DNA from 3 places in the Rossellomorea sp. NRS-1567 genome. Region 3 is predicted to be linked to each of the others. Evidence: predicted binding sites of a transcription regulator. Region 3 holds the regulator's gene; each other region holds the start of a gene.

Region 1 (10,604 bases), on a different contig from region 3:
CAATTATAGAGAATCAGTGTCTATAATGGCATGACGTAAACGATTTACCACGCAATAGTGACATTTCTTACGGAAAGGAGCGGTACTAACGTGTATACTCAATTGAAAAACAAGTCAATCTCCCAGCAGATTGACTACATCACACGATCCTTAGTCGCTCTGAAAAGTTATAACGGAACAATAGGCGAAAGTGAGAAAGCCCGATTTATATATGAAGTGATTTCTTCATTCCCTTATTTTCAAGAGCATCCGGATCAGGTCTGGCTGCAAGAAGTCCCGAATGACCCGATTGGAAGGAAAAACGTATTTGCCCTTGTAAAAGGCACTTCTTCTAAAACCGTATTATTCCATGCCCACTATGATACGGTGGAAACCGATGATTATGGTGCACTGCAGGATATGGCTCATGATCCCGACTTTCTTCAGAAGTTCTTTATGGACTATGAAGGAGAGGAAAAGGTGAGAGAGGATGCCCTCTCTGGAAACTGGCTGTTTGGAAGAGGGGCATTGGATATGCAGAGCGGAATTGCCGTACACATGGCGAATCTCTTGTACTATACGGGACAGGAAACGCCAGATGGACATTTACTCTTCCTATTTAATGGTGATGAAGAAAGTGAACATGCCGGAATGATTGCAGCTTTAAGTGATCTCTATCGTTTGAAAAAAGAGGGCTTTGATTATTTGGCAGCGATCAATACCGATTTCATTTCTCCGATCTATGATGGGGATTGTAAACGATATATTTACACTGGTGCTGCAGGAAAGCTCCTGCCAAGCTTTTATGTATATGGAAGAGAAGCGCATGTAGGGGATGTGCTGACTTCCATCGATCCTACTGTGATTGCTTCCAAGATCAACCTTGAAATCAATCAGAACTTAGATTACCTGGAGGATATACCAGGTGAATTCACCCTGCCTCCATCTTGCCTGTATTTCAAAGATGACAAACATACGTATAATGTTCAAACCCCACTGAGCGCTTCTCTATACTTTAACTATTTTGTATATGAGAGAACTGCCCGGGAAGTTCTCTACGATATGAAGAAGGCAGCATTAAAGGCAGTTAGTGAATTGGAAGAACGCAGTAAAAGACAGTTTGAGCAATATCGTAGCTATCATGGTTTCCCGGAAAGGGAGTTTTCATGGGAAGTGGAAGTTCTGACGTTACGGGAGTATATTTTCTGGCTGAAGGAAAGAGGCATCGATCCGGATCCTGTCATGAAAAAGGTCTTTTATGATATGGAGGGAGAAGACAGAAGGACGATTGCGTATGCCATGGTGGAAGCACTGCAGCATCTGGATCCCGATCGAACGCCAAGAGTGATCATTTTCTTCGCACCGCCATTTTTACCTCATAACTTTGTGAATGAAGAAAATGAGTATGGCAAGAGAGTAAGAGAAGCGTTAGGCACATGCTTAAACGATATAGCCAAAGAAACCGGCGAAGAATTTGTCATTAAACGGTTTTTCCCTTATCTCGCAGATGGCAGTTTTCTCTCTCTTCATGAAGAAGACGAGGATATTGACGTATTCAAAAAGAACCTGCCGCTGATCGATCAGTTGTATCCTGTTCCCATCGACATGATCAGAAAGCTTAACATCCCTTCTATTAATATCGGAGTTTATGGAAAGGATGGACATCAGTGGACTGAGAGAGTGTATAAACCTTACACCTTCTCAGTACTGCCGGAGATTATCCAGCGTGTGACGAAGGATTTATTGAAGATATGATGTGCCGAGAGTATAACTGAACAAAGAGAGAGGTCATTCCCTTAAGGATGTGCCTCTCTCTTTTTATTAATTTGAATTTATTTTGTACTCTTTTTTACAATTATTGTAAAACGGCTGGATTAATTAAGAAAACGGCTGGATTATCACCAGAATCGGCTGGATTATTGATGATTTCCGCCGAATTATTCAGAAAAACGGCCGGATTATTGGTGATTTCGGCCGGATTAGTAAGGAGATCAATGAAATACCAGACCATGACCGCCACAAATCCCTTGAAAAAGTAGATTTCAAAATGAAGTATCCATATTTCCTATGAATCGAGCAGACTTTTATTTGGAATATCCACTCACACCCCATTCAAAACTACCTTTGTTCTGGAATTGTCACAAAAAGGTCAATCCTAAAAGATGCATAAAGGGAACAAGTCTACTATAATAGAGTTATTAATTTGTGAAACATTTCACTAACTTTTGACCTTGGAGTTGAGAAGAGGTATGAAAGAACTAAATAAATTGGCTAAGCAGCAAAAATCATCCATGATGACACTTTATGGAACATCCCTATTAATGGGGGGAGTCGTGATTGGACAAGCTTACTTGCTGGTAAGCATTGTAGATAAAATGTTTATAAAAGGGGCAGAATTTCAAGACATTCTCCCAATGCTTGGTGCTTTACTGATTATTTTAGTGGGGAGAGCGGTCCTGTCGTATGTGAATGGACGAACAGGAATCAGGATGGCTACGAAGGTAAAGAGCGACTTGAGGAAACGGCTCTTGAATAAGTGGGCAAAGAATCCACTGCAAGCCTCCCTTCAAGGGCAGTCTGGACAAAAGGTCAGTACAATGATGGATGCCGTCGATGGGCTGGATGGGTATTACAGTCAGTACGTACCACAAAGAATTCAAACGAGCATTGTCCCGTTGATCCTGTTGATCACTATTTTTACTGAGCATATTTATACCGGTCTGATCATGGTCATAACGGCTCCGTTCATTCCTTTGTTTATGGCGATTATCGGAGTCATGACAAAAAACAAATCAGAGAAGCAAATGGATAAGCTGACGGCATTTTCCGGACGATTTCTCGATACACTGCAAGGATTGACTACCTTGAAGCTCCTTGGAAGAGGGGAACAACAGAAAGACGGGATCCGTTCTGCCAGTCTTGACTTTCGTGAAGCCACGATGGAAGTGTTAAAGACAGCATTCTTATCTTCCTTGATGCTTGAGTTTATCTCTATGTTAAGTATTGGACTGATTGCACTGGAAGTAGGGCTCAGATTAGTCGTCTTTGAAAGTATTTCATTCTTCACCGCTTTCTTCGTTCTCGTGCTTGCACCGGAATTCTATTTATCACTAAAAGAGCTTGGGCAAGCTTTTCATACTGGCCGAGGAAGTATGGGGGCCGCGAAAAAAGTCATGGAGGAGCTGGAAGAAAAAGATCGACCTGTGCATTGGGGAGAGAAGGAACTCGAATCAATTGGGACTCCTGCCACAATGGAATTGCGTACTGTCGGGTTTTCCTACGGGGATAAGGGATTTGTTCTTCAATCCATTTCGGCGGTCTTTCCTCCCGGCAGCCAAGTGGCGATTGTCGGTCACAGCGGAGCAGGGAAAACAACGCTCCTTCATCTTTTAGCCGGACTTCTTGATCCCTCTGAAGGAGACATCGTGATTGATGGACACTCGAGAAGTGAATATAGGGAAAGTGACTGGTTTGATCATTTGAGTTATATTTCACAGAACCCGTATTTAATTTCAGGGACAATCTCAGAGAATATTGCGGTTGGAGGAAAAGAGGGCGTGACCCGGGAAGAGATCGAATACGCTGCTGAAAAAGCAGGAATCTCACAAATGATTGCCGGTCTCGATAAAGGATATGACACACCGATCGGTGAAGCGGGGAGAGGACTGTCCGGAGGAGAGAAGCAGCGTATTGCCTTAGCCAGGGCTTTTCTCAAAAAACCTTCTCTCATTCTCTTTGACGAACCGACAACGGGATTGGATCTTAAAACCGAGGGAATCCTTCAAGCCTCCATTCAGGAATTATCCATAAATTCAACGGTGATCACAGTGGCTCACCGCCTGCATACGATTCGTGAAGCGGATCAAATCCTGTTTTTGGAAAACGGAAAATTAGCGGGCATAGGAAATCATGAGGAGTTAATGAAGTCCTCTTCACGCTATCATGAGATGGTGACTGCACAGCAAGGAGTGAATACAGGATGAAAGAGTTAGGATTTGTCATAAAGCTGATGATGAAGGAAAAGAAGGATATAGTGTATTCCATTCTATTTGGCTTCCTGGCTGGAATGACCTCTGTCGGATTATTTGCTTCCAGTGGTTATTTAATTTCTAAAGCGGCTCTGGAAGTACCTCTTTACGCTCTGACGGTGATGATTGCGCTCTTGAAGCTGTTCGGTTTTACAAAGGCGCTAAGCCGTTACGCTGAACGTTATTTTTCTCATCGTGCTACATTCACGATTCTGGCCAACTTACGGGTCTCGATTTATGAAGCAATCGAGCCGTTAGCACCGGGGATTTTCGGGCGATACAGAAGTGGAGATCTTCTCTCAAAAATTGTCGGAGACGTAGAGAGCCTCCAGAACTTCTTTCTTAGGGTCTTTTATCCGCCGATTATTCTGGTGATGGTGTTCTTAAGTACGATTTTATTTACGATGTTTTATTCGGTTTCTGTTGCATTGATTCTTCTCATGGGCCTTCTGCTGACGGGATTCATCGTTCCTGCTTATTTCGCTCTAAAACAGAGAAAGATTGAAATGACTTTAAGAGAAAGTCGAGGGGACTTGTCTACTGAGGTAACGGAATTTCTTCATGGATTCAAAGACCTGAAAATCTATCAAAGACTGGAGGATAAAGAGAGGAGTCTCGTTCATGCATCAACAAGCTATGTGAGTGAGCAGGAACGAGAGAATATCCATTCCCTCTTTAGTCATTCAACCAATATCCTGGTTTCGCTTCTTATTTCATGGATCGTTTTAGCTGTAGGGGCCTATTCGGTAGGAGCAGGTCAACTGGATGGAATATACCTTGCTATGCTTGTCATGATCTCATTAACCGTATTCGAAAACGCCACACCCATGGCAATCCTCCCTACACACTATGAAGATTCCCGCAGAGCGGCAGCCAGGCTCTCTTCTGTTATTCCCGAAGAGAGCATCGAGAGGGACGGACCTTCATTTGGCGGGAATCTTGACGGAGAAGCTCCGTCCTTTCGCCTGAAGGATGTAAGCTTTTCCTTTGAGGGAGATGAAAGAAAGGCATTGGATGGTGTGGATCTTGAGCTGCCTGCAGGTTTGAAAACAGCGATTGTAGGACCTTCGGGATCAGGAAAATCAACATTGCTTCAATTGTTATTAAACTTTTACTCAACGGATCATGGATCGATTTTTGTGAATGATGCTTCAATTAAAGATATCGATAAAGAGTCATTGTGGAAGCATGCCAATGTGGTTCTCCAAGAGAATCATTTCTTCTACGGCACAATAAAGGAAAATCTTTTACTGGTGCGAGACGATCTTACAGACGGGGAATTGGAATCGGCATTAGAAAAAGTAAAGTTGCGCCACTTTTCGTTAGAGGACACTGTTCTGGAAAAAGGAGAGAATCTATCTGGAGGAGAAAAGCAACGATTGGCCATTGCAAGGGCTCTGTTGAAGGGGTCACCCTTATGGATGCTGGATGAACCGACTTCTTCGGTTGATGCTTTGACGGAAAAAGAGATCTTTGACCATCTTTATACAACGGCCGGTGGAGACACAATGATTCTGATCTGTCATCGTTTAACCGGTCTTGAAAGCATGGATCAAATTGTCGTCATGGATCAAGGGAAGGTTGTAGAAGCAGGAAGTTTTAATGAGCTCATGAGGAAAAAAGGCTACTTCTATGAAATGAAAGAGATTGAAAAAAGCGTACTCTTTTAACAGACTGAAAAAGCCGCATCCCCTAAGGATGCGGCTTTTTCATAGGCTTATTCCGCCCAATCAATTAAGTTGCGGATATCTAAACGATCTGATTTTCGTGCTTCTTGAAGTGGTTTTCCGATTGTAATCAGCATAATCGGGATATAACGGTCCGACACATTGAATTCGGAAACGAGAGCTGCCGGATTGAAACCTCCAATCGGGCAAGTATCCCAGCCTTTCGCTTTTGCAGCAAGCATGAATTGCATAGCGGCTAAGGAAGCGTTACTGAAAGCGGCGTCTCTTGGATATTCTTCACGGCTGTATGCACCGTCAATTTGTTTCTTCAGTACCTCTTTGATTTCCGCCGTCATTTCACCTTTTTCAATGGCAGGATCAAAGACAGGGTCGACATTTTTATTGGCTTCCAGGTCACCAAGTATAGCCACGACTGCAGAAGCATCATGTACTTGTTGTTGATGATATGCAATCGGAAGTAAGCGTTCTTGAACTTCTTTATGATCGAACACCAGGAATTTCCACTGTTGAAGATTCCAGGCAGATGGTGCTTTTCCTGCAGTTTCGAGCAGGCTGACTAATTCCTCACGGGGGATCTCCACTTGAGAATCGTATACTTTCGTTGAGCGTCGTTCATCGACGACTTGAAAGAAATTATCCATGATAATGCCTCCTTGATGTTTAAAAAAGTGTTATAATATGGTATATATTTGTATGTTACTTACTTTTTGTAAGTGTAAAGCAATATGAACAATATAACCGACGTTTTAGTATGCGTCAAGGGATAACGATTTAGGATGTGAAAACTTATATGGAAACAAAACTTTGCCCGAAATATGCTGCTGCCTTTGAATTATTAGGCAAGCGCTGGGTCGGGATGATCATAAAGGTATTATTTGAAGGAACGTGCCGTTTTAAAGATTTAAATGCAGAAATACCGAATATCAGTCAAAAGGTGTTAACCGATAGATTAAAGGAGCTGGAGGAAAACGGAATCGTTTATCGGGAAGTTCTCGACGAAAAGCCGGTCAAAGTCCTTTATAGCCTGACGAAAAAGGGAAGTGAACTGGAGCCCGTGATGGAGGCCGTCCAGGGGTGGGCAGTCAAATGGGTAAAATAAAAGCCTGCTTCATTGAAGGCAGGCAGGTGAACTAGTTGAGTTTACGGTTGTATATGTGCTCAAATGGATCCTTTTGATCGTGGGGAGTATAGAAATGGATGGGCTTTAATGCGGCGTAGCTTCCTCCGATGATGATGATACACAGAACGGGTAAGAATAAAATACCAAACATAGTATAGCCTCCTTATCATGTTTTAGGGGTAGGAAATCCCGATGTGACCCCTTGCATGATTAACTCTAAAGTGTGAAACGCGTTTCAGAGCAAGCGTTTTATTTGAGTTCGGGCAGTGGGCCATTCAGAAGATCTAATGAGGTGTATGGGGATGACAAATATTCGCAGTATCGCGAAGCTTGCGGGAGTATCTGTTTCAACGGTTTCAAGGGTATTAAATGAACACCCTTATGTAAAAGAAGAAAAACGTCAGAAGGTTCTCGAGGCCGTCGAGCAACTAAATTATATAAAAAACGCAAATGCTGTCCATTTATCAAAAGGCAAGACCTATAGCATAGGAGTTGTTTTGCCGTATTTGAATCTTCCTTACTTCGGAGAAATTCTTCAAGGTATTGCAGGGGAGGCGTTAAAGCATGGATATCATCTTCAACTTTTTCAAACGAATTATGACAAGGGAGCCGAACTTGATGCCTTTCATCGTCTGCAAATGAAGGAAGTGGACGGGTTGATCTTAACTTCACGGTCAAATTCACTGGATGTTCTCACTCCGTTCATGGAAAATGCCAATGTGGTTTTCTGTGAAAATGTGTACGGTCACTCGTGTAAGAAAATATATATCGATCACTATCAAGGAATCAGGAATGGTCTCGAGTATCTTTATTCAAAAGGTCACTCCCAGATAGGTCTATGCCTGCATCGAATGTTTGGGACGAATAGTGAAGAGAGAATCCGGGGGTATTACGATAGCTCAGAAGCTGCGGGCAATCCGGTGCGAGAAGAATGGATCTTCAATGACTGCTATCACCTGGAGGATGGAAGAGACGTGGTGAAGGCATGGGAACAGCTGAAAGATAAGCCTTCAGCCCTTATCGTAACGAGTGATCAGGTTTCAGCCGGTATGGTGACAGAGGCAGGAAAAAGAGGGATCAGGATACCCGATGATTTGGCTATCTTAAGCTTTGATAATCATCCTATTGCCGATGCCCTGGACATTACATCCTTTGAAGTACCGATACGAAAAGTGGGAGAAGAATCGTTTAAACTATTTCTTGAAAATACGGACCCTCGCCCCGTGATACTCGAAACAAAATTATTTGAAAGAGGGACCGTGTAAGTTCCTTATGAAATAGAGGAGGCGATAAGAATGTTAGGGAATAAAGAAGAAAAAATGTTGATCATCCTAATGGGGGTAGTCGCTATTATTGTGTTGCTTGCCATTGCTTGGAAATATCTTATGTAGCTTTTTTGCCCTTGTCTTCATAACTCACTTGTTTCTGCCATATGTTAAGAGTAATGAAGCGGTAGGTGAATTCATCATGTGGTCTGAATTTAAACAATTCATTTCAAGGGGGAATGTAATTGATTTAGCGATTGCAGTCATCATTGGTTCAGCGTTTGGCAAGATTGTGGAGTCTCTCGTTCAAGACATGATGATGCCGGCAATCGGAATTTTATTTGGCGGCATTAACTTAGAAGGCCTGCACCTTCGAATTGGAGCAGAGGTGATTGAATTGGGAAAGTTCCTACAAGCCCTTGTAGACTTTCTTCTCGTGGCCATGAGCATTTTTCTGATGATAAAGGTGGTCAACCGCTTGAAAGGCGGAGAGCAGCAATACAAAGTGAAGCAAACGACGAACCTTGAAGTCTTACAGGAAATCAGGGATATCTTGAAGGACGATCATAGCCCTTCCTCTAGCGATGATTTCCCGAAAACAATCGATCAGCTCACAAAAAGTGGTATGAAAATTCAGATGAGAACCGACAGAAAGCCAAGATAAATTCATGATCATTGACCTAAATCCTACTTTTATAGTAGGATTACTTTGTGTTGTACGACCATTTTTTAAAAAATCCTACGGACAAATGGGGTAATGATCGTGAAAAAAATTCATATTATTCATGAAAATAGTGAATGGACCAATCATTTAACGACTCGTCTTGACGAGCTTCAATTGCCTTATGAGGAATGGTTCCTCGATCAAGGACTCGTCGATTTATCATCAGAGCCGCCAGAAGGTGTTTTTTATAACCGGATCAGTGCGTCTTCCCATACCAGAAACCATCGTTTTGCACCTGAGTTAACGGAAAGCGTTCTTTCATGGTTGGAAAGATATGAAAGAAAGGTACTGAACGGGAGCCGTGCCCTCCGGTTGGAAGTGAGTAAAGTGAATCAGTATATGGCCTTGAACGCTGCCGGCATCAAGACACCGAAAACCATTGCAGCCGTTGGAAAAGAGCAGATCATAGAAGCCGCGGAAAAGCTCAATAAGACATCCTTCATCACCAAGCATAATCGTGCAGGGAAAGGATTGGGTGTTCAGTTGTTTCATTCAGTCGACTCACTGAAAAACTATGTCTACAGTGATGCATTTGAAGAACCGCTTGATGGCACGACGCTAATCCAGGAATACATTGAAGCACCGGACTCTTCGATCACACGCTGTGAATTCATTGGCGGCAAATTCTTGTATGCTGTGAGGGTGGATACGTCAAAAGGATTTGAATTATGTCCGGCCGATGTCTGCCAGGTAGATGATTTATTCTGTCCAGTTGGGGAGCAAGAGGAGAAGCCTAAATTCCAAATCAGGGAAAACTTTTCCCATGGCATCCTTTCGTCTTATGAAGCATTTTTAAAAGAAAACCGGATCGATGTTGCCGGGATTGAATTCATTCAAGACAAAGAAGGCATCCTCTACACGTATGATGTGAACACCAATACAAATTACAACAAGGATGCCGAGGCGAAGTACGGACAATTCGGGATGCTTGAGTTGGCAAAATATCTTGGTGAACAATTGAAAACTGTGTAAATTGATGACTCTCCTGTACATGTACAGGAGAGTTCTCTTATATAAATGCCCGATTACCTATATAATTGTAACGATATTTATAGTAGTATGGTAGAATTTCTATAAAGTAGACAATATCTGTGAAAGGTCAAAGGGTAAGTATGATTATCTTTAATCAGGATGTTATTAACAATTTCTTTTATATCATTTTGAGTATTTTTTTAATTTTTTTCCTTATTGAAAGAAAGATGATACATGGGTGGTATACAAGGTTAGCTACCCTTGTTTCTTTGAGTATGGCCATTATCCTGTGCATGCTTTCCCCGATTTATCAAAATCCATACTGTGTTCATGACCTGCGGATGATTCCTTTTGTACTCGGAATCATGTATGGAGGACCATACACGGGGCTCGCACTTTTAGTTGTTTTATTGTTATCCAGGACAATGATATATAGTTGGAGTATAGTAGCATTTGTTATATATGCGGTGATCTACCTCTTGACGATTATCGGGATGAAGTGGTTCGATTTTGACCGGTTAACGAGCCGCAAGAAAATCATATTCTCAGTGATTCTCTTTACCGTTCATTCCCTAGTGGCGGCCCTTATTGCCAATGCCATGACCGTGTTTGTGATGGATGAAAGCTATCTCATTAATTTCATCTTACTCCCTTCAGTGGGGATGCTTATCCTGACATACATATGTGAAACATTGCTTAAACAGATTCAAATCAAACAAGCACTCGTGAAGATAGAGAAAATGGAAGTGCTCGCTCAACTCGCAGCCAGCATTTCACACGAAGTGAAGAATCCTTTAACCGTTATTAAAGGGTTTCTGAGACTGCTCA
Region 2 (10,604 bases), on a different contig from region 3:
CGGCATTTGCTGATGTCTTTCAATATGGACTATATGCCGTTGTGTTCTCATTCTTACTTGTAACCATCTTTGATACAACGGGAACGATGATCGGAGTGGCTCAACAAGCAGGTCTTATGAAGGGCAACACGATGCCTAGAGCCCGTGAAGCACTACTGGCGGATTCCATTGCTACAACTGTTGGGGCGATGTTTGGGACAAGTCCTACGTCCGCTTATATTGAATCTTCAGCTGGTGTCTCTGCTGGGGGAAGAACAGGATTAACGACACTAACTGTTTCGGTACTGTTTATTGCCGCTGCTTTCTTCGGACCACTCGTGAGTGCAGTCTCAGGAATCTCAGCTATTACAGCTCCTGCCCTCATAATAGTCGGAAGCTTGATGATGGGAAGCATCTCTCAAATTAATTGGGATCAGTTAGACGAAGCCTTCCCAGCATTCCTAATCATTCTAAGCATGCCGTTAACCTCAAGCATCGCAACAGGTATTGCATTAGGATTCATTTCGTATCCATTACTTAAAGTTGTGAAAGGACAATGGAAGCAGGTGCACCCACTCGTGTATATCTTTGCTGTCCTGTTCTTCTATCAGCTGGCATTCCTGCCTCATTAACTCGGGTATAGATACTCGAAAGACCGTTCACAATGAACGGTCTTTTTGTGCAGCAAATTCAGCTGGTTGTGTCCATATTCTCTTGACGCTTTTTAGATTTTTGTCATCAAAAGTTAAACAATATATATCCGGCATTTCAAGCCTTCTCCAAAATCGTATATCATATTGATGATCAAAGTAACTCATGATCAAAACCATAATATTACCGTGTGTTCCAATCACAACGTTTTTCCCATTATATTCTTCAATGATCTTAAATATCCCTTGAACGCCTCTTTTTTGAGCGGTGAGATTCGACTCTCCGCCTTCCAAGGAAAAAGCAGGATCCTCCCACAACAATGAGATTGCCTCTTCAAAGTTTTGAACAGGTTTTCCAGAGAGAGTTCGTTCTCTCAATTCTTCATATAAATTGATTCCCTGCCCAATATGGTCGGCTGTCCCTTCAACGGTTTCCACCGCCCGTTTATATGGACTGGAACATACTGCATCAATCTTTTCCTTCTTTAATAATTCCGTTACATGCTCAGCATCCACCTTACCTTTGTCTGATAAGGGTCTGATTAATTCCTCGGGGGTGTATTCCGAGTGAGCATGCCTCACCAGATACAGTTGAGTTATTGCCAACTTCATTCACTCCTTCTTATTTTCCGGCCACAAAAAAAGAGCTGTCATGCAGAACAGCTACCCTTATTTCCACACCGCGTCCAATTGACCAGCATAAAATGTAATCGCCTTTTTATAAGCTTCAATGGTGGAGTCTTGTGACGATTCTCCAATGCATGTCAGCAGCAGCTCCATTGCTTGACTGTGTTCGTTCAAATTATAGAGGGTCATGGAATAAAAGACCGTCAACGCTTTATTTTCAGGAAATCGTCCGATACCTTTCTTGAAAACCGATTTGCTTTTTTCATACTCTCCCAATGTCCGATATGTACTCCCTAACCCAATATAGGCGCATTGTAAATCTTTATCATCCAGTCCCAATTGAATCGAATTCTCATAATAAGGAACGGCTTCGCTTTCAAGTCCCATTGTGTCATGGCTCCATGCACATTGGTAATGTAAAAAACCATTATCTGGTTCTTCCACAATCAATCGCTTCCATCTTTCAATGGAAGCTGCGTATTCTCCCGACTCTCTCAATGCAATGGCTTCTTCTATTTTTCTTTTCATTATACAGTCTCCTATTTATTCGGGAATGAACTCCATCAGCCAGGAATCATGTTGTTCGCCTTCATGAAGCTCATGCTCCCGTAGTATTCTCGCTTTACTATATCCACATTTCTCATAGCAACGGATGGCTCTGGTGTTCCAGGTCATGGGATCCACCACGAGGCGGTGCACTCCCTCTTTCTTGAGCAAGTACTCTACTACAGCTCGAATGAGTTCCGTCCCTACTCCCCTGTTCCAATATGTCGCTTCTCCGATGAATTGATCCGTACCGTAAATCACTTCATCTAAATTTGTGTAACCATAACGGATCATTGTTTCTTCATCGAGCTGATAATACTGGAGGTAACCGATTTCATTCCCCTCATACTCAACGAGACAACCTAAGACGTCCCTCTCAGCAAGGAATTTCTCCTCGACCATCTGAAGAGTGAAGGGGCGGTCCCTCCCTTCATAAAACTCCAGTACCACTGGATCCTGCAGCCACCTTGCCAACGTGTATTTATCCCCCTCCTCTAACCGACGGATATATAAATCCCCACTCCTGACATTCATACACACACCTCCCATAACTCTCCTCTTCCTCTATACATTCATCACATATCAGAAAAAACCCTTTTTTTATTTGAGGGACGGACCTCCTTGGATATACGACAAGTTTGTGAACTGCTTCACAATTATGTATTTTATGTTGAATTCATGAGTAGAATATCTTTGTGTTTCATGTTATTATTAGATTGTGAATTAATTCACAATAAACTCACTAATACTCTTACAACTCCATTACTTTCTTTAAAAAACTGAACATTGATTTGAATCATGCAAACAAAAAACTCGTGGATAGGTGATGACGTATGACAATCAAATGCACAAACAAAGTAGCTTTAATCGGTACAGGATTTGTTGGCTCAAGTTATGCCTTTGCTCTTCTCAATCAAGGTATCGCACATGAACTTGTGATGATTGATTTAAATAAGGAGAAAGCTGATGGAGATGCACGTGATTTAAATCATGGTCTTGCTTTCGCTTCTCCTATGAAAATATCTGCAGGGGATTACAGTGACTGCAAGGATGCTGACTTGGTCGTGATTACGGCAGGAGCGAACCAGCAGCCGGGTGAAACCCGTCTGGACCTGGTGGAAAAGAATGTGAAAATCTTTAAAAACATTGTAGACTCCGTCATGGATAGTGGGTTCAACGGCATTTTCCTTGTAGCGACGAACCCTGTCGACATCTTAACGTATGCAACGTGGAAGTTTTCCGGTCTGCCGAAAGAAAGAGTCATCGGATCAGGAACGATCCTTGATACAGCCAGACTTCGTTACTTAGTCGGAGAGCATTTTGATATTGATACACGTAATATCCACGCCTATATTATGGGAGAACACGGCGATACGGAGTTTCCCGTTTGGAGCCACACGACTGTAGGAGCGAGTCATTTAAGTGAGTTGATTGATCTCCACCAGGATGATGTGCAGAAACAACTCGACGACATATTCGTCAATGTAAGAGATGCAGCCTATCACATCATTGAACGAAAAGGCGCAACCTATTACGGCATTGCCATGGGTCTTGCCAGGATTACCAAAGCTATCTTTAACAATGAAAATAGCATTTTAACCGTTTCTGCCCTCCTTGAAGGAGAATATGATCAAGAAGACATATACATCGGTGTTCCTGCCATTATTAATGGCGAGGGTATCAGAAAAGTCGTCGAGCTTCCGTTAAATGATAAAGAAAGAACTCAATTCGCTCACTCTGCAGAGACGCTAAAAAACGTGATGAAAAAAGCGATGGATTCTTGATTTACTCCCTTCGTTAAAATGAATAGACACGCACGCCCATTAGACCTCCTCATATGATAAAGAGAATTCTTTATGAGGAGGTTCTTCTATGTACGATCACAGACAACTATTCCCTGGTTTTCCTGGGGGAGGTAGCGGGTTCCCCGGCTTTCCTGGTGGAGGTCAAGGATCGGGCGGCGGTTTTCCAGGCTTTCCAGGTGGAGGACAAGGCGCACCAAGCTCACCACCACCTACAGGCGGGCAAGGCGGACAAAATCAACCACCACCCGGACCACCACCGAACTTCCAACCACAAAAAACGGTCATGCAAGGAACACAAGGTGGACCAAGTGTCTTTGCAGTAGACCCGGGTGCCATCAGAAGATGTTTATTCCGTTACACGTATATTTGGTTACGAAGAGATGCTTTCTGGTTTTATCCTGTCTTTGTTGGGCGCCGTTCCATTGCCGGGTGGAGATGGATCGGATTCACATGGGTGTACTTCGGCATCGATTTAGATAAAATTGAATCCTTTACTTGCGTGTAGGTTTGCTCATGTATTCATATCCTTACTATAGAACTGGCAACACCAATGGCACGATTACTGTAACTGGTGAGCATACACTTTATGTGGATCCCGATCAAGCCATAGTCTCGATCGGTGTTGTCACTAAAGATGAAGAACTTGAAGCGGCACAAAACCAGAACCAACAACAATCCACTCAAGTCGTTCAATCACTATTAAATAACGGTGTGTCACAAAAAGATATCCAAACCTCGACCTATCAAGTATTCCCACAATACAATTATGAGGACGGGAAACAAGTTTTTACAGGATATGAGGTTCGCCAAGTATTTCGCGTTACTATAAAAGATATTGAAAAAGTGGGTACGATTATGGATGATGCCATAAAGACCGGAGCGAATCGGGTAGAAAACATTCAATTTGTCAATTCAAATCCTATTGAATCCTATCAGTTAGCCCTTTCTTCCGCATATCAAAAGGCATACCAAAAAGCATTCACATTATCGAGCCAATCGGGGCAGCAGCTCAATCCCCAGCCAAAGTCCATCACAGAGCAATCAAGCCCAATGGTCACCCCCTTTGTCACAACCGGGTTTGTGAAAGCCGCTGAAGAAAGTACAGCCGTCCAACCAGGACAAATCGGCGTCACAGCCATCTTGACAGTAGAATACCAAACCCGATAAACAACAAACTGCCAAAGTATTGATATACTTTGGCAGTTTGAATAAAGTTGAGAGGGACGGACCTCCGGGATTGGTTGAAATTTTTTTAGATTGAAAAATTTTCAGTTTATAAGTGTGTACTTTAGCAGACTTATAGTAACGACTTGAGGTCGATGATTTCCACTCTACTTGCCCAAGGACTTCGATTTACGACCGCATGCTTCCATGGCCGTTAAAATGGCTCCTTTAAAATTATTCTTCTCCAGAGCTGATACCGCTTCAATCGTTGCTCCTCCCGGTGAGCAAACGGCATCCTTCAGTTCTCCTGGGTGAGTACCCGTTTCGAGAACCATTTTGGCTGCTCCAAGTACAGCCTGCGATGCGAGCTGATAGGCCTGCTTGCGGGGAATGCCTTGCAGAACCGCTCCATCAGCCAGTGCTTCTATAAACATAAACACATACGCGGGAGAAGATCCGCTCACTGCCGGAATGGCATCCATCAAGTTTTCCTCTACCATTTCAGCCTTTCCGAAGCTTCCTAAAATGGCTTGTACATCTGTAAGATCTTCTTCCGTTACTTCATTATTTACACAATAGGCCGTCATACCTTCTCCTACAAGAGACGGGGTATTAGGCATGGTCCGGACAATCTTCATTGATTTAGAAAGCCGACTCTCCATCCAATCAATGGTGATGCCCGCAGCAATGGTAATGATGATGGCATCCTCTTTCAGGGAATCCTTTATCGATTCGATAATGCTCCGATATTGGTCTGGTTTCACTGATAAAAACAAAATATCCGAAAAGGCTGCTACACTTATATTATCACTGGTAACCCCCACTCCAAATTCCCCTGCTACTTTATCCAGCGTCTCCTGAGTTCTAGCGCTGGTTTTAACCGAATGATGATCCACCAAACCTGATTTCAATATTCCGCCCATAATCGCTTGTGCCATATTTCCGCATCCAATAAATCCAATGGTTTTATCCATTTCTTCACCTCATAAATTTGTATGTAAACAGTCTTTAGCATCATACCAAATTTATCTCCTCATATAAAATTAAACGTCATTAAAAAAGGCTCGAAGGAGAAATCCTTCAAACCTTTCCATCATTCCACCAGCTTCCCGCAATGGGGACAAAGAGATTTTTGATAATCCTTTGGAATCTTCCTGTGACAATGATTGCATGTCTTCATATACTCAGGTTGATCAAATAAATCCTCAGACATCCCATATCCACTCTTAAAGGTGGTTCTCATAAGACGGACTAATAATCCGATGATCACACCTGTAATAAGCAGTGCCCAAATCATTTTGCCCTCGCTCTTTCAAAAATTTCATCGTAGTCCAGGTCGACGATTGGTTCATCATGGAGCAATCTGTCCCTGATCTGTGAAAGAAGCGACTCCTCGACCTCCGATAAATTCTCAAGGTCCCATTTTTTATGGAAAACAGAATACAGTGTTAGATCCCTGAGCAGGAGGAAATGGGGGATTCGTTCTACCCACTCTTCTTCTAAATCACACTCCGTCAAATATCCTTTTAAAAATGAAACGAGAAACATACCGCCAAATTGGTTGCGGATATCCAAGTTCTCATTCCTGAGCTTCCACCACACAGAATAGTATAGAGGGATGGCCACGTCACTTATAAAAAAGAACTGTGTACTATCTTCAAAGTCAAACACATGAAGATCGCCCTCATGGTAAAAAAAGTTCCCCGGATGTATATCTGAGTGTATCAGGCCAAACGAATCTTTTGTTTCCCCAAAACTTCTTATGGTCTCCATGTTTTTTTGACCAGTATCAAGTATGTACCTGTCTTCCACAGATAAATATTTCTTATAATCCAGCACATCGTCCTGATCCCAACGAAGGCGGTGAATTCCATCCTGCCCGTATCTCTTTGTTACCCGGTGCATATGTCCTGTCATTTTCCCCCATTTATAAAATAGTTCTTCATCGAATAACGGCTCATTCACTTTCACAGGACTTCCTGGAGCTTTATCAAATAAGCACACATAGAAATACGAATCTCCTGATTGGATGACTTCTACGAGCTTACCATTATCAGAGTGATTGACTAATGATACATTCACTCCGTGTTTATGTAAGTAGTTCATCCATTTCAGTTCAGCTTCCACTTCTCTTTCTGACCGATGAGAACTGTGAGTGAGGCGAAGAATATACGGTGTGTCTCCCTTATGAACCTCATACACATAATTTTCAAAGTCTCCGAGTTTCTTCGCTTGAGCAGTATTGCACCCATACCGTAAGGCACCTTCAGCCAATAGTTCCTCTGTAAAAAGTTCTTCTATCCACTTTTCCATCGTACCTTCTCCTACTCTATTTCAGTATTGATTTCCTATCTTGAAAGGGCCACTCTGTAAGGAAACAGCTCTGCTGTCATGATTCCTTCTTTTACCGCAGGATCTTCCTTCATGAACGCTTCGGCCTTTTCCGTATCTTCCGCTTCAAAAATAACGATTCCAAAAGCATTTTCTTCTTCATTCAATGTTCTGCCCGCAAGGATTACCACCCCTGCTTCCTTGAATCCTTTAAGCCTTTGGAAGTGATGTTGAACAATATCTTCATCCGCGGTCGTCCAATTTTCTTCCTTATGTAAACGCGGGACAAGCTTTAATACATAGATAAATTCCATCTGAATCGAACCTCCTTCTATTTTATATATACTACCTTTCACATCAGGATTCCTTTATCTTGAAATACAAAAATAGCTGCTGAGTCTGCTCAACAGCTTGCATCATAATGAAATCAATGCTTAAATAACCATTCATCCATCGTCCGTATGATTTCATCTTGCTGATCCCTTGGGGAAATATATGCTTCAAGATCCCCTTTTTGCTTCCCGTACATTCCGAAGCCTGCATGGTTTCCTCCTTCGATTTGGTGGAAAACCGTTGATTGGGGCAATATTTTTTTACTTTTTTCAATATCATCCTCTGTAGTAAGCCCATCATTCTCTGCATAAATACTTAGAAAAGGAACATCGCTTTCAGAAAAATCAGTTGAATTTGTTGGATAAGAGGCGAAGAAAATCACCCCTTTTATCTCATCTTGATGATCATAGGCGTATGTAGATGCGGCTACACCACCCAGTGAGTGACCTGACACATACCAATTAAGCTCCTCATCAAAACTGTTTATGATTTTTTCAGATTCACCTATACCCAAAAAAGCGATATGAAAGGGCATCCTTGGAATGACGACTGTGTACCCCTTCTCAGAAAGTGACTTCCCTAAATACCCATAAGCCTCGACTTCGACCTTTGCTCCTGGATATAGAATAAGGCCCTTGCTGTTAGATTCCTCGGGATTAAAAATAAGCCAGTCTTTTTTTTCTTCAATTAATGGATCCTCTTCGATTTTGATTGTTTTTATTAATTCTTCTGTGGCTGAATACGTTTGTTCTGACCAGAAGTAAAATCCAAGGCCACCTATTAGAACAACTGCAAGAAGAACAATGGCAGTCCATAGGAGTATCTTTTTCATAGGGATCACCTTTTTTACTTTTAGTATACTCTACACTACAACTCTTTTCTTTTATGAATGCTCAGTTAAAAAAATGAGGATACGTATGAATATCAGATGTTTTCACAATATGAATTTCCTTTCTGACATTAATGGAAGCATAGAACACCTCATCGATTGCCGTGAATCCCTCTTTTCGCATTTCTTGCCGAACCCATTTTTCCTCCACGTTTAATTTTTCTAAAACACCCGTATGCAGTACCCCATCTACAATAAGAGGAAATGCAAGGCTCGTCCGCTTCATCACTCCCGCATCCTCCACTGTAACCGTTTGTTTCGGGGGAATCTTATTTATCGATAAACTCCCATTCGATTCGATGATTCCAATCTCCACATCTTGCAATGAGAATACTTCTTTCTCCCGAAGAAGCATCAGAATATTATCAATCGTATAACCCGTTTTCTTTAAGTCGTCTTTTAGAACCTGACCGTTTTCAATGACCACAGTAGGTTCAAATGAAAGCAATTTCCCAATTTTTCGTGAAGAGATTTTCATTTTGGTCAAGATCTTTTGTAATATGCCGATCAGAATCATTGCGATGATGGTATGGATATGTTTGATGTCAGGATCCGCAATATCCGCTCCTACGACAGAACCAAACACGAGGACCACTAAAAAATCAAATACCGGCAATTCCCCAATGGAACGTTTCCCCATATATAATGTGACAAAAATCATAAATGGAAGTATCGTAAAGATTCTTAACGCCACGATACCTAAGTCTTTAAAATCAACCATGAATTAATCAAATCCTTTTGAGTCTGATAGGTGTAGTTTCCCCTATCACAGAACAAACATGAAGGTTGTTTGCATTTGAATATAAATAAAAAGAACCAACCATGCAGGCTGGTTCTTTTACTCATTTATCTTCTGGAATGTAATGTCCTTTTCTCTCATCAAATACTGCAAAGCTGTCCGGAAGGTGAGGAAGCTTTTAATTCCTTGGAGTTCTCTCACTCCTGAATTGATCATCACTTGAGTAAGGGCAGGAGTAAACCCTACGAAGAGTGTTTCGATTCCCATTAATCCAATTGCCTTGGCCATGTTATGGATATAGGTACCGAAGATATCAATTTCCCCGATTTCTTTTTCTGAAATCGCAGAGAAATCTACAATGATTGTGTTAATGTCTCCTCCATAAGAGACGTCCAATATCTTTGTAATGATCGTTTCAAAGCGCTCCGGACTGAGTCTGCCCGTAATGGGGATCAGGATCGTTTCAGGGACGATGGACGGGATTATGGGTGCTGAGATCTCCATGATGAGCTGTTCTGATTGAACCAGCTGCTCTTTTAATTCTTTAATTTCATTCTTTAGTTGTTGAATTTCCTGCTTTTCATCTGTCATGATAAACCTCACCGCTTATAGAATGTTTTAAAAGTACCTCTCTCTATTCTAGCACTATGCATACAGAATAACCTAATATTTTCATATGTAAGTAGATAAACAGATGACAGTGAAAAACCAGCCTCATCGGCTGGTTTTTCTCAAGCGAATGCTTTTTCCTGCTCATTGTGGAAGAAACTTTTCATGGCATGGAATACATCGGCTTTTTGTTTGAGAATGTAATAACGGAAATCGTCGTTTTTAATATTTTTGTAGGCTGACATCAAGGTGGAGTGGCGGTTATACTGATTCACTTCCCCGTATCCGAACATGCTGGATACTTTCATTAATTCTTCTACAAGCTTGACGCATCGGACGTTATCAGACGTCAGGTTATCTCCATCAGAGAAATGGAACGGATAAATATTATAGCGGGTTGGAGCGTACTTTCCATCGATGAGTTCCAACGCTTTGCGATAAGCAGATGAACAGATGGTTCCTCCACTTTCTCCTTTCGAGAAGAAGTGTTCTTCTGATACCACTTTGGCCTCGGTATGATGTGCAATGAATTCAATTTCTACGGTTTCATACTTTGTTCTCAAAAAGCGTGTCATCCAGAAGAAAAAGCTTCTTGCCATATATTTCTCCCAAACTCCCATGGAACCACTTGTATCCATCATGGCCAATACGACCGCTTTGGATTCAGGCTTTAATACTTCATTCCACGTTCTGAACTTCAAGTCTTCGGTATATATCGGATGAAAGCTTGGTGCTCCTTTCATGGCATTCCTCTTAAAGGCAGACATCATCGTCTTCTTTTTATCTATATTCCCCATTAGGCCTGTTTTACGGATATCGTTGAATTCAATGTGCTCGACGGTTTGAACATCTTGCTCCTTCTTCTTTAGGTTCGGAAGTTCCAATTGGCTAAATAAGGCTTCTTCAATCTCAAGCATCGACACTTCTGCTTC
Region 3 (10,604 bases):
AATAAGCTTATAATCATAAATGTTCAAATCATTTTCTTCTAACTCCAAATTACTGTATCTTTTAAATTTAACAGTCGTCAGGACCTACCTGATGTTCCTGAAGACTTTCTAAAGTTGTTTCACTAATGTTTCAAGAAGCTCTTCCTTACTCATCAAAGCCTCTCCCCCGCCTTGCACAAACGACTCCTTTCCTCCACCTTTCCCGTTAATCATAGGAAAGATCTTTTGAGCAATCTTCCTTAAGTTAACACTTGGAGACGAACCCTTTGCCGCTACGAGCTGGAGTTTTTGATCATTTTGCACGACCAATAAAACGAGCATATCTTCTCTCTTTGAGACGATATATTGAGCAATTTTCTGGAGCTCTTGGATGGGACGCTCTGCGTACGCTTTCTTAATCACTGTATGTCCTTTTTGCAGAGTTTCTTCTCCAAGTAAACCTTCTGCTTCATACGTCAAAAGAACTTCCTTCAATCCTTCCAGTGCCTTTTCTTGATCTTTTTGTTTTGCTATTAATCGATCAACGGCCGGTATCATATTTTCTTCAGGAGCCTGCAATACCCCGGTCAATTCTCTTAAGAGACCATGTTTGCGGTGCAACTGCTCCAGTACCCGATTCCCACACACAAATTGCAATCGTATATGGCCTTTATGCTTTTCCCAATCGAGTATCTTAATCGCTCCTACTTCACTGGTAGAACGGGGATGGGTACCTCCGCATCCGTTGTAATCAAAATCCGGTATGATCACTAATCGGATATCGTCGGTGACGGTTGGCTGCTTTCTTAAAGGATATTGGGACAATTCCGCTCCTGTTACCCATCTTGTTTCAATATGTCTGCTCTCTCGAATGACACGGTTCGCTGATGCCTCTGCTTCCAGAGCCTCCGATTCAGTTAAATCACTCACATCCAAATCGATGGTTAAAATCTCCTTCCCTAAGTGAAAACTGATCGTCTCGTATTGGAATGTTTCCACAAACGCGGCAGATAAAATATGCTGCCCTGCGTGCTGCTGCATATGATCAAAGCGTCTGTCCCAATCGATCTGTCCTTTTACGTCCCCTGAAATATCTTCAAATGGCTCTTCTATGTAATGACGGATTTCTCCGTTCACTTCTTCCACATTGATTACCTGGTGTTGATTTAATGTTCCCGTATCATGGGGCTGGCCACCGCCTGTTGGGTAGAAAGCTGTTTGCTCTAATACGACGTACCAGCCTGACTCATCCTGCTGCTGATCCTGAATGGATGTTTGAAAGCTTTTCATATAGGCATCTTGATAGTATTGTTTGACTGTCATCGGTAACCCTCTTTCTGAACTGTTCTATCCATACTTTATCATAAGAAGAATGGATAGAACCATTTCAGTCCCTTTGGTTCTTATCAATGGATATCGGTACCGTCCCTACTTGTTCCCAAGGAATTCCCCATCGCCTTTCGAATTCTTCCTTTGCCCGTTCGTCTCCTTCAATGACCCGTTCTACCAGCGTTCTTAATTTCATGATTGAATAATTCACGTTATCACCTGCTTTGGTTTAGTTAGAAAGTAGAAGTCACATGGAGCATACGTAAATAGTTTCATTACGGATGTCTTTTAATCATACTTTTTACCTATCAGGTGATTTTCTAAACTCGTCAACTCTTTTAACGCAAAAAAAGTGGCCACTCCCTAAGGAATGACCACTTTCATCTGGATAACTCCAGGAATAGGGAGATGATGATTACATCATGCCGCCCATTCCACCCATGCCGCCCATACCAGACATATCTGGCATACCGCCGCCGCCTTCTTCAGGAATGTCCGCTACCACTGCTTCGGTAGTCAGGAACATTGCTGCTACAGACGCTGCATTTTGAAGTGCAGAACGAGTTACTTTAGTTGGATCTACGATACCTTTTTCGATCATGTTGACCCACTCACCAGTAGCTGCGTTGAAACCGACACCTACTTCTTCCTTCTTCAGACGTTCTACGATGATAGAACCTTCGAGTCCTGCATTGTGAGCGATTTGACGGATTGGCTCTTCAAGAGCACGCAGCACGATATTGATACCAGTTGCTACATCTGCATCCGCTTCGATTGATGCTACTTTGTTGTATACGTTCACAAGGGCAGTACCACCACCTGAAACGATACCTTCTTCTACTGCTGCACGAGTAGAGTTCAATGCGTCTTCGATACGTAGTTTACGCTCTTTAAGCTCAGTTTCAGTTGCCGCTCCCACTTTCACGACTGCTACTCCACCTGCAAGCTTAGCAAGGCGCTCTTGTAATTTTTCCTTGTCGAATTCAGAAGTGGATTCTTCTAATTGAGCACGGATTTGGTTTACGCGAGCTGCGATTTTTTCCGGATCTCCAGAGCCTTCTACAACAGTAGTGTTTTCTTTCGTTACCACTACTTTCGCAGCGCGGCCTAGTTGAGTGATGTTCGCAGATTTAAGGTCCAGTCCAAGATCCTCTGTGATCACTTCTCCACCTGTAAGTACCGCTAAGTCTTCAAGCATTGCTTTACGACGGTCACCGAAGCCAGGAGCTTTAACAGCAACAGCGTTGAATGTTCCGCGAAGTTTGTTCACAACAAGCGTTGCAAGTGCTTCACCTTCAACATCTTCCGCTACCATTAATAGTGGCTTACCTTGTTGTACGACTTGCTCAAGAACAGGAAGAACTTCCTGGATGTTACCGATTTTCTTGTCAGTGATTAAGATGTATGGATTTTCAAGAACTGCTTCCATCTTATCAGAATCAGTCACCATGTATGGAGATGCATATCCACGGTCAAATTGCATTCCTTCTACAACATCAAGTTCTGTTGTGAAACCTTTTGATTCTTCGATCGTGATAACACCGTCGTTTCCAACGCGCTCCATTGCTTCTGCAATCAGTTGACCCACTTCTTCGTCAGCAGCTGAGATTGCCGCAACCTGAGCGATGGAATCTTTGCCTTCGATTGGCTTAGAAATCACTTTTAATTCTTCGATAGCAGCTTGAACCGCTTTTTCGATTCCTTTACGAACGCCAACAGGGTTAGCACCAGCTGTTACGTTTTTAAGACCTTCACGGATCATCGCTTGAGCAAGGACCGTTGCAGTCGTTGTACCGTCACCGGCGATTTCATTTGTTTTGCTTGCTACTTCAGCAACCAGTTTCGCACCCATGTTTTCGAATGCATCTTCGAGTTCGATTTCTTTTGCAATTGTTACACCATCATTTGTAATAAGTGGTGAACCGAATTTTTTCTCAAGTACCACGTTACGTCCTTTTGGTCCAAGAGTTACTTTTACTGCATTTGCTAATTGATCGACACCGCGAAGCATGGAACGGCGTGCTTCTTCGCTGAATTTAATATCTTTAGCCATTGATAAAGTCCTCCTCTTATTTAAATAAAGTATTGTTTATATACGAAGTTTGATTATTCGCCAACTACAGCCAGAATATCGCTATCACGAAGGATCAGGTATTCTGTGCCTTGGTATTTCACTTCTGTACCAGCGTATTTAGAGAAAATGATTCGATCGCCGACAGCTACCTCAAGAGCAACGCGCTCACCGTTGTCAAGAATGCGACCAGTACCTACAGCCATCACTTTACCTTCTTGTGGCTTTTCCTTTGCGGAATCCGGTAGCACAATACCGCTTGCTGTTTTTTCTTCTGACTCAACTAGCTCGATAACGACGCGATCACCTAGTGGTTTTAACAAGTGAAACAACCTCCTTGAAATTATGTAAATGATATTTATTAGCACTCGCTCACTGTGAGTGCTAACACAACTATTATATTAATTAATTCGTTTTCATTTTGCAAGAGTCCTGCTTGAAATTTTTTTCGTCATATTTCTCTTTTTTTCACACCCTCCTATACTATGCCTCCCCGTATGGCTTTATTACTATCGATTGAAGTGTGACAATTCTAACAAAACCCTTAGATTTGAACAGTTCCTCTTTTCTTAGTAGAATTGTACAAGAGTGAGTTCAAGATGAAATGAAGTTGTTCTTCATCTAACAGGTGCTAAAGGAGATCAAACGTTGAAAAAACATTTCGGATATATCTTAATTACCTATATTGTCATGCAACTTTCAAGTATTGTAGGCATCCCCTTATTACTTAAGATTGGTGTAGATGCGCTTGGACAACCCGAAGATACAGTTAAAAGTGTTGTTCCGGGATATTGGCTTATCATCAGTTTTACGTTAACGTTGCTCGTTGTGTGGGGCATTCTAAGGAAGAGTGAAACAAGCACCGGACTTGAACGTTCCGCTCCCATGAATGCAGGCAGTTCCATCGTATGGGCCGTGGTCGGGATCTTTATGGCGTTCATTGCTCAATCCGTCGCCATACAAGTCGAGTATGCGCTGGGAATCGAGATGGGGTCTGAAAACACTCAGATGATTATCAGCATTATTGAAAAGGTACCCCTATCCATGATGGTCGCTGCAATCATCGGACCTATACTGGAAGAGATAGTATTCAGAAAGATTATCTTCGGCGTTCTTTACGAGAAGATGAATTTCTTCTTCGCCGCGTTAATCAGCTCTGTTATCTTTGCCCTTGCTCATTTTGAGCCTGTGCATGTGATCTTGTACTCTGCTATGGGCTTTACCTTCGCGTTTCTTTATGTCAAAACGAAGCGTATCCTGGTTCCAATATTTGCCCATGTTGCCATGAATACAACGGTCGTTCTAATGCAATCTATCTATAAGGATGAAATTGAAAAAATGATCAACGAAGCTGAACAAATACAAGGATTTATTGGAGGATTATTTCTATGAGGAGATCACCATTATTTTCAGGCGTGATCTATCTCCTTCTCGGTGTGCTCTTCACATACTTTGCTGTGCAAAATGTACAGGATGATGGTTGGGGATTTTTCGCTTATATGCTTGTCTTTCTGGCAACCCTTGATTTTGGTTCCGGGTTGCGGATGGTGTTGCTGCATTTCAAAATCAAAAAGAAAATAGAGAATAAAAAATAAGGATTGATCAAATGATCAATCCTTATTTTTATCCTCGAACTGTTCCATTTCAAGCTTTTGTTCTGCTTCTAAAACCTTTTTATACCCGATTTTAGAAATCCAAATACTGATTTCATAAAGAAGAAGCAAAGGAACGGTCACCATTAAATGCGAAACGATATCCGGTGGTGTAATGAAGGCTGCAATGACCAACAATATGAAGTACGCCACTTTTCTCATTTGCGCCAGCAGCATCGGGGTAATAATCCCAAGGCGTGTCAGAAACAGCATAATAACCGGCAGTTGAAATAGAAATCCAAATGGAATGGTTATTTGAAACAGGAAATGAAAGTATTCATTAATTCCAATCACTTGCTGGATATTCAGATTGGTTGATAAACCCATCATGAATTTCACAACATATGGAAACAAAATAAAATATGAAAATGACAATCCACCTAAGAAAAGAATGACAGAGATCGGTATGTAACTAAGCGTTACCTTCCTCTCTTTCTCATATAAGCCTGGACTTACGAACGACCATACTTGAAATAGAATGATGGGTGATGTCATGATGATCGCAATAAACATGATCATTTCCATATAGATTTTGAGAGGGTCTGTAATCCGAAAGGCGTTCATCGTCAATTCTTTCGCTTCATCCGCGTGCTGCAAATATCGAATCAACGGCTCCGCAAGAAAAAAGCTCACGATTACCGCTAACAAGAAGAAAACGACTACAAACATGAGTCGTTTTTGCAATTCTCCTATATGTTCATAGACTGTCATGTCTCTTTGACTTTGACTCATGGCGTTCATCCTACCCTACTTAGCTTTTTTACTATTATCGTCCTCATCATCTGCTAAGCCCTTTGTTGCATTTTTAAATTCGCGTAATGTATTACCGGCTGCTTTCCCTAACTCAGGCAATTTCTTTGGTCCAAAGATCAGTAAAGCAACAACCGTTATAAGTACGATACTACCTGCACCTAACATAATGAGACACCTCCTCTTTTACCATTCTATCATAACGTAAATACGAATCATTTTCTATTCGGATATGATTCCATCTTGTGACATTTCCGTGTCATCCTCTGAATAATGCTTTAAGAAGTATACCAGTGATTGAAGCTCAACTGCCAAATCAATATGATGGACGCGAATATGGTCCGGCACCGTTAATCTCGCAGGAGTGAAATTCAGGATTCCCTTAATATTAGAAGAAACCAATCGGTCTGTGATATTCTGAGCAGAAGATGCCGGAACGGTCAGAATGGCCACTTCAATATCATGCCCCTCAAGACCCTCTTCTAAATCACCTAAATGATAAACGGGTACATCGCTGATTTGTGTCCCAACCTTCTTTTCATCCACTTCAAAAGCCATTTCAATCTTAGTATTATTATTTTTTATGAAATTATAATGAAGAAACGCTGTACCGAGATTCCCTACTCCTATCAGCACAACCTTCGTAATGGCATCTTGATCCAATGTCTTACGAAAAAAGGATAGAAGATAATTGACATTATATCCATAACCCTTTTTACCCAACGCGCCAAAATAAGAAAAATCTCTGCGTATCGTGGCAGAATCAACCTTCACCGCTTCACTCAATTCTTTCGATGAAACCCTCTGCTTCCCCGACGAGTACAGATTCTTGATAAAGCGATAATATAGCGGAAGGCGCTTAGCCGTTGCCTGTGGAATTTTCGTTGTATCCTGGTTCATATTGTATTCCCCCACATCTATTCAAAACCTCTGTTACCGCTTCCAAAATAGAAAGCATACAGAATTTAAAACTCTACTACCCATCATACACTATATTTTATCCTAAGTGTACGAAGTTTAATAGTCGATTTATTGCCGTTCACCTCCCAAATACGGTACACTAGCACTATGAAATAGAGGTGAAACGTCATGATTCTACTACAAGTGAATCAACTAACGAAAAACTTTGGTGCCGATAATATCCTATCAAATATTAAGCTTGAAATACAGACAAGAGATCGGGTGGCTCTCGTCGGACGCAACGGAGCAGGAAAGTCGACTCTTTTAAAAATAATTGCAGGACATCTCTCCTATGATTCCGGAGACATCACGAAACCAAAAGGGGTTACCATTGGATACCTGGCTCAGAATACCGGCTTGGAGTCTGATCTATCCATTTGGTCGGAAATGCTGACCGTCTTCGAGGAATTGCAGAGGCAGGAAAAGCAATTAAGAATATTGGAGCAGCAGATGGCCGATCCTTCGGTGTATGATCAAGAAGAGCTTTATCAACGCGTATTAAAAGAATACGATGGGCTTCAGGTCAGGTTCAAGGATTCCGGAGGTTACCAATATGAAGCCGATATCCGCTCTGTCCTTCACGGCTTGAATTTCGCAGATTTCGATTACGATACAAAGATATCCACTTTGAGCGGTGGCCAGAAAACCCGTCTCGCTCTTGGTAAACTACTCTTAACCAGACCTGACATTCTCATTCTCGATGAGCCTACCAACCATCTTGATATTGAGACTTTATCGTGGCTTGAGACATACCTTCAAAGCTATGAAGGAGCCGTCCTGATTGTTTCCCATGACCGATACTTCCTGGATAGCGTCGTCAATCAAGTGTATGAGATTTCCCGTAATCGAAGCAAAAAATACCTGGGTAACTACAGTAAATACCTTGAACAGAAAGCAGAAGACTACGAAAAGGATCTCAAGATGTTCGAACGCCAACAACAGGAGGTCGCTAAACTCGAAGACTTCATTCAACGGAATATCGCCCGTGCTTCAACGACTAAGATGGCCCAAAGCCGCCGAAAAAAGCTGGAACGAATGGACAAGATGGATAGACCCCTTGGAGATGAGAAATCTGCCAACTTTGCTTTTCAAATTGATCGTCCAAGTGGAAATGATGTTCTTCACGTCCAAGACCTTACTATCGGATATGGAATAGACGAACAGGTTTCCTCTCATATCGACTTCTCTGTTAAAAAGGGAGACAGTATCGCCCTTGTAGGTCCAAACGGAATCGGGAAATCGACTCTGTTGAAAACATTGGTCAATAAACTGCACCCTCTAGAAGGAGCATTTAAATTCGGATCAAATGTTTCGATTAGTTATTATGATCAAGAACAAGCCGAACTATCTTCCAATAAGACCGTCTTAAATGAACTGTGGGACGAATACCCAATGAAAATGGAAAAAGAAATCCGCACTGTACTTGGAAACTTCTTATTCTCAGGGGAAGATGTCTTAAAGCCTGTTTCCACACTGAGTGGTGGAGAAAAGGCACGTTTGGCACTTTCCAAGCTCATGATGGAAAAAGGGAATGTCTTGATCCTGGATGAGCCGACGAACCATCTGGATTTAGACAGCAAAGAAGTGCTGGAGAATGCCTTGATTGACTACCCTGGGACGATTCTCTTTGTATCACACGATCGTTATTTCATCAATCGAATTGCCACAAAGGTTGTAGAACTATCCAAAAAGGGATCGACCGAATACCTTGGCGATTACGATTATTATGTAGAGAAATTACAACAGCAGGAAGAGCTGGCTGCCCTCGAGCGGATGGAACAAGGAGAACAAGTATCTTCACAGGTGACGACTCAAAAACAGTCCCATAAGATCGATAAAGAGTCGAAAAAGCTTGAGCGTCAACGAAAACGCAGAGTAGAAGAAATCGAAGGTCTCATGGAAGCTCTTGAAGAAGACATCCAGGAAAAAGAGGATCTTCTCTGTGACCCTGACGTCTTTCAAGATCATGAAAAGGTACAGGACATCAATGATTCTCTCACAAAAGCAAAAGAAGAGCTTGATGCTCTATTGGAAGAATGGACAGAACTTGAGGAGATTCTTCAAGAAGAACAGTAATACACAGGATTGGGGATAACTATTGGACCCCAATCCTTTTTTATTCCACATCATTATCCACAATCCAAATCCCGTTCATCCGTTATTAACAGAGGTTTTCCACATAATCCACAATTATAACTTGAGTTATCCACATACACTTCCAAAAAATAGGTCATTAACACTAGATCTTTTTCACAAAGTGTACACATCATTTATATAGTTACTAACATTTTATCCACAGTCTGTTGATAAAACGTATGTTCGTTCCTTTTTACTCTCATTCACTCACAAGATATCAACAATCACTGGATATAATAAAAAAAGCTTAAACGAAGTTTCGTTTAAGCTTTCCCTTTTAGAAGTTCTCGATATCAAGTCCAGGATGAGCATTCATATCCATGCTCCCTCTTTTTCCTTGTTGGAATAAGACCGTTCCAGCAGCTGCTATCATAGCAGCATTGTCCGTACAAAGAGATAACGGAGGGACGATCAACTCCGCTTCCACCCCTTCAAATGCTTCTTGTAGGGCAGCACGCAAGCCTTTATTGGCGGCAACTCCACCAGCAAGTAATACTTGTTCCACTCCATATTCCTTTACCGCTTTAACGGCTTTGGTCACTAACACATCAATCACACTGGCTTGAAAGCTCGCTGCCAAGTCCTGTGGATGAATGGTTACTCCTTTTTGCTTCGCATTGTGTAGCGTGTTAATAACCGCCGACTTCAATCCACTGAAGCTAAAATCATAGGAACCCTCTTCCAGCCATGCACGGGGCAAATCAAGATTAGGTTCCCCTTCCTGAGCCAACCGATCCATATGGGGTCCCCCAGGATACGGAAGACTCAAGGTCCGGGCCACTTTATCATAGGCTTCACCGGCTGCATCATCCCGGGTCTCCCCGATCACTTGAAACGAACCGTGCTCTTTCATGAACACTATCTCTGTATGACCTCCGGAAACAACTAATGAAAGCAGAGGAAACCTCATCTCTTTCACCAATCGATTTGCATAAATATGTCCTGCAATGTGATGGACACCTACCAAAGGTTTGTTATGAGCAAACGCGAGTGCCTTGGCAGCATTGACACCAATCAGAAGGGCTCCCACCAAACCGGGTCCTTCCGTCACGGCGACACAATCAATTTCGTCCATCGTCAAACCAGCTTGTTCAAGCGCTTCCTCCAGCACAAACGTAACCTGCTCCACATGATGGCGTGAAGCAATTTCAGGGACGACTCCACCGAAGCGCTTATGACTTTCAATCTGAGACGAAACAATGTTCGCCACAATCTCTGTTCCATTTTTCACAATCGCAACAGCTGTTTCATCACAGCTTGTCTCGATTCCCAATACAAACATATCTTTTTTCATAAATTCACCCACATTACTAAAGCATCCTCTTGATTATCGGAATAATACCGCTTACGGATTCCTCCATCTTGAAACCCGAGCTTTCGATATAAATGTTGTGCAGCTGTATTGGATACCCTGACTTCGAGGGTCATCACACGAGCTCCAAATTCAATCGCAATACCCATGATCTTGCGCATGAGGCCTTCTCCCAAGCCCCGCCCCCGATAATCCGGGAGCACAGCCACATTGGTGATATGAGCCTCATCCACTACAAGCCACACCCCACAGTATCCTGCAAGCTTGTCTTCAACCTCGGCAACGAGATACGTAGACAGGTGGTTATGTTCGATCTCATTCAAGAAAGCGTCCCGGCTCCAAGGAATGCTAAAAGATTGATCTTCAATTTCCATTACAGCATCTAAATCATCAACCGTCATAAATCGTATATCCA

Evidence for each region. The regulator Rex, encoded in region 3, represses fermentation and respiration genes when NADH is low (regulators of the CRP and FNR family bind a similar motif). The targets are predictions, from matches to a motif close to TTGTGAAATATTTCACAA.
Region 1: the regulator Rex is predicted to act here: its motif matches at 2,183-2,200, upstream of cydD (thiol reductant ABC exporter subunit CydD).
Region 2: the regulator Rex is predicted to act here: its motif matches at 2,519-2,536, upstream of ACIFOD_RS18915 (L-lactate dehydrogenase).

What each region holds. Positions count from the first base shown of each region.
Region 1 is NZ_JBITPL010000025.1:145,977-156,580, reverse strand. Features, by position in the region: gene ACIFOD_RS18890 (M20/M25/M40 family metallo-hydrolase) at 91-1,734, shown strand; gene ACIFOD_RS18885 (hypothetical protein) at 1,835-1,990, opposite strand; gene cydD (thiol reductant ABC exporter subunit CydD) at 2,229-3,962, shown strand; gene cydC (thiol reductant ABC exporter subunit CydC) at 3,959-5,677, shown strand; gene ACIFOD_RS18870 (nitroreductase family protein) at 5,725-6,342, opposite strand; gene ACIFOD_RS18865 (winged helix-turn-helix transcriptional regulator) at 6,486-6,794, shown strand; gene ACIFOD_RS18860 (hypothetical protein) at 6,826-6,966, opposite strand; gene ACIFOD_RS18855 (LacI family DNA-binding transcriptional regulator) at 7,118-8,080, shown strand; gene mscL (large conductance mechanosensitive channel protein MscL) at 8,283-8,744, shown strand; gene ACIFOD_RS18845 (ATP-grasp domain-containing protein) at 8,844-9,776, shown strand; gene ACIFOD_RS18840 (ATP-binding protein) at 9,917-10,604, shown strand, end outside.
Region 2 is NZ_JBITPL010000025.1:157,423-168,026, forward strand. Features, by position in the region: gene ACIFOD_RS18895 (NCS2 family permease) at 1-611, shown strand, start outside; gene ACIFOD_RS18900 (histidine phosphatase family protein) at 639-1,229, opposite strand; gene ACIFOD_RS18905 (tetratricopeptide repeat protein) at 1,299-1,784, opposite strand; gene ACIFOD_RS18910 (GNAT family N-acetyltransferase) at 1,800-2,336, opposite strand; gene ACIFOD_RS18915 (L-lactate dehydrogenase) at 2,636-3,586, shown strand; gene ACIFOD_RS18920 (hypothetical protein) at 3,675-4,112, shown strand; gene ACIFOD_RS18925 (SIMPL domain-containing protein) at 4,121-4,774, shown strand; gene proC (pyrroline-5-carboxylate reductase) at 4,939-5,745, opposite strand; gene ACIFOD_RS18935 (hypothetical protein) at 5,865-6,068, opposite strand; gene ACIFOD_RS18940 (phosphotransferase enzyme family protein) at 6,065-7,084, opposite strand; gene ACIFOD_RS18945 (YciI family protein) at 7,120-7,416, opposite strand; gene ACIFOD_RS18950 (alpha/beta hydrolase) at 7,530-8,267, opposite strand; gene ACIFOD_RS18955 (DUF421 domain-containing protein) at 8,329-9,045, opposite strand; gene ACIFOD_RS18960 (STAS domain-containing protein) at 9,163-9,654, opposite strand; gene yhbH (sporulation protein YhbH) at 9,795-10,604, opposite strand, start outside.
Region 3 is NZ_JBITPL010000023.1:1,736-12,339, reverse strand. Features, by position in the region: gene ACIFOD_RS16340 (alanyl-tRNA editing protein) at 109-1,302, opposite strand; gene ACIFOD_RS16335 (hypothetical protein) at 1,367-1,519, opposite strand; gene groL (chaperonin GroEL) at 1,724-3,361, opposite strand; gene groES (co-chaperone GroES) at 3,415-3,702, opposite strand; gene ACIFOD_RS16320 (CPBP family intramembrane glutamic endopeptidase) at 4,028-4,771, shown strand; gene ACIFOD_RS16315 (YdiK family protein) at 4,768-4,974, shown strand; gene tatC (twin-arginine translocase subunit TatC) at 4,990-5,763, opposite strand; gene ACIFOD_RS16305 (twin-arginine translocase TatA/TatE family subunit) at 5,779-5,949, opposite strand; gene ACIFOD_RS16300 (redox-sensing transcriptional repressor Rex) at 6,004-6,681, opposite strand; gene ACIFOD_RS16295 (ABC-F family ATP-binding cassette domain-containing protein) at 6,871-8,817, shown strand; gene tsaD (tRNA (adenosine(37)-N6)-threonylcarbamoyltransferase complex transferase subunit TsaD) at 9,155-10,171, opposite strand; gene rimI (ribosomal protein S18-alanine N-acetyltransferase) at 10,168-10,604, opposite strand, start outside.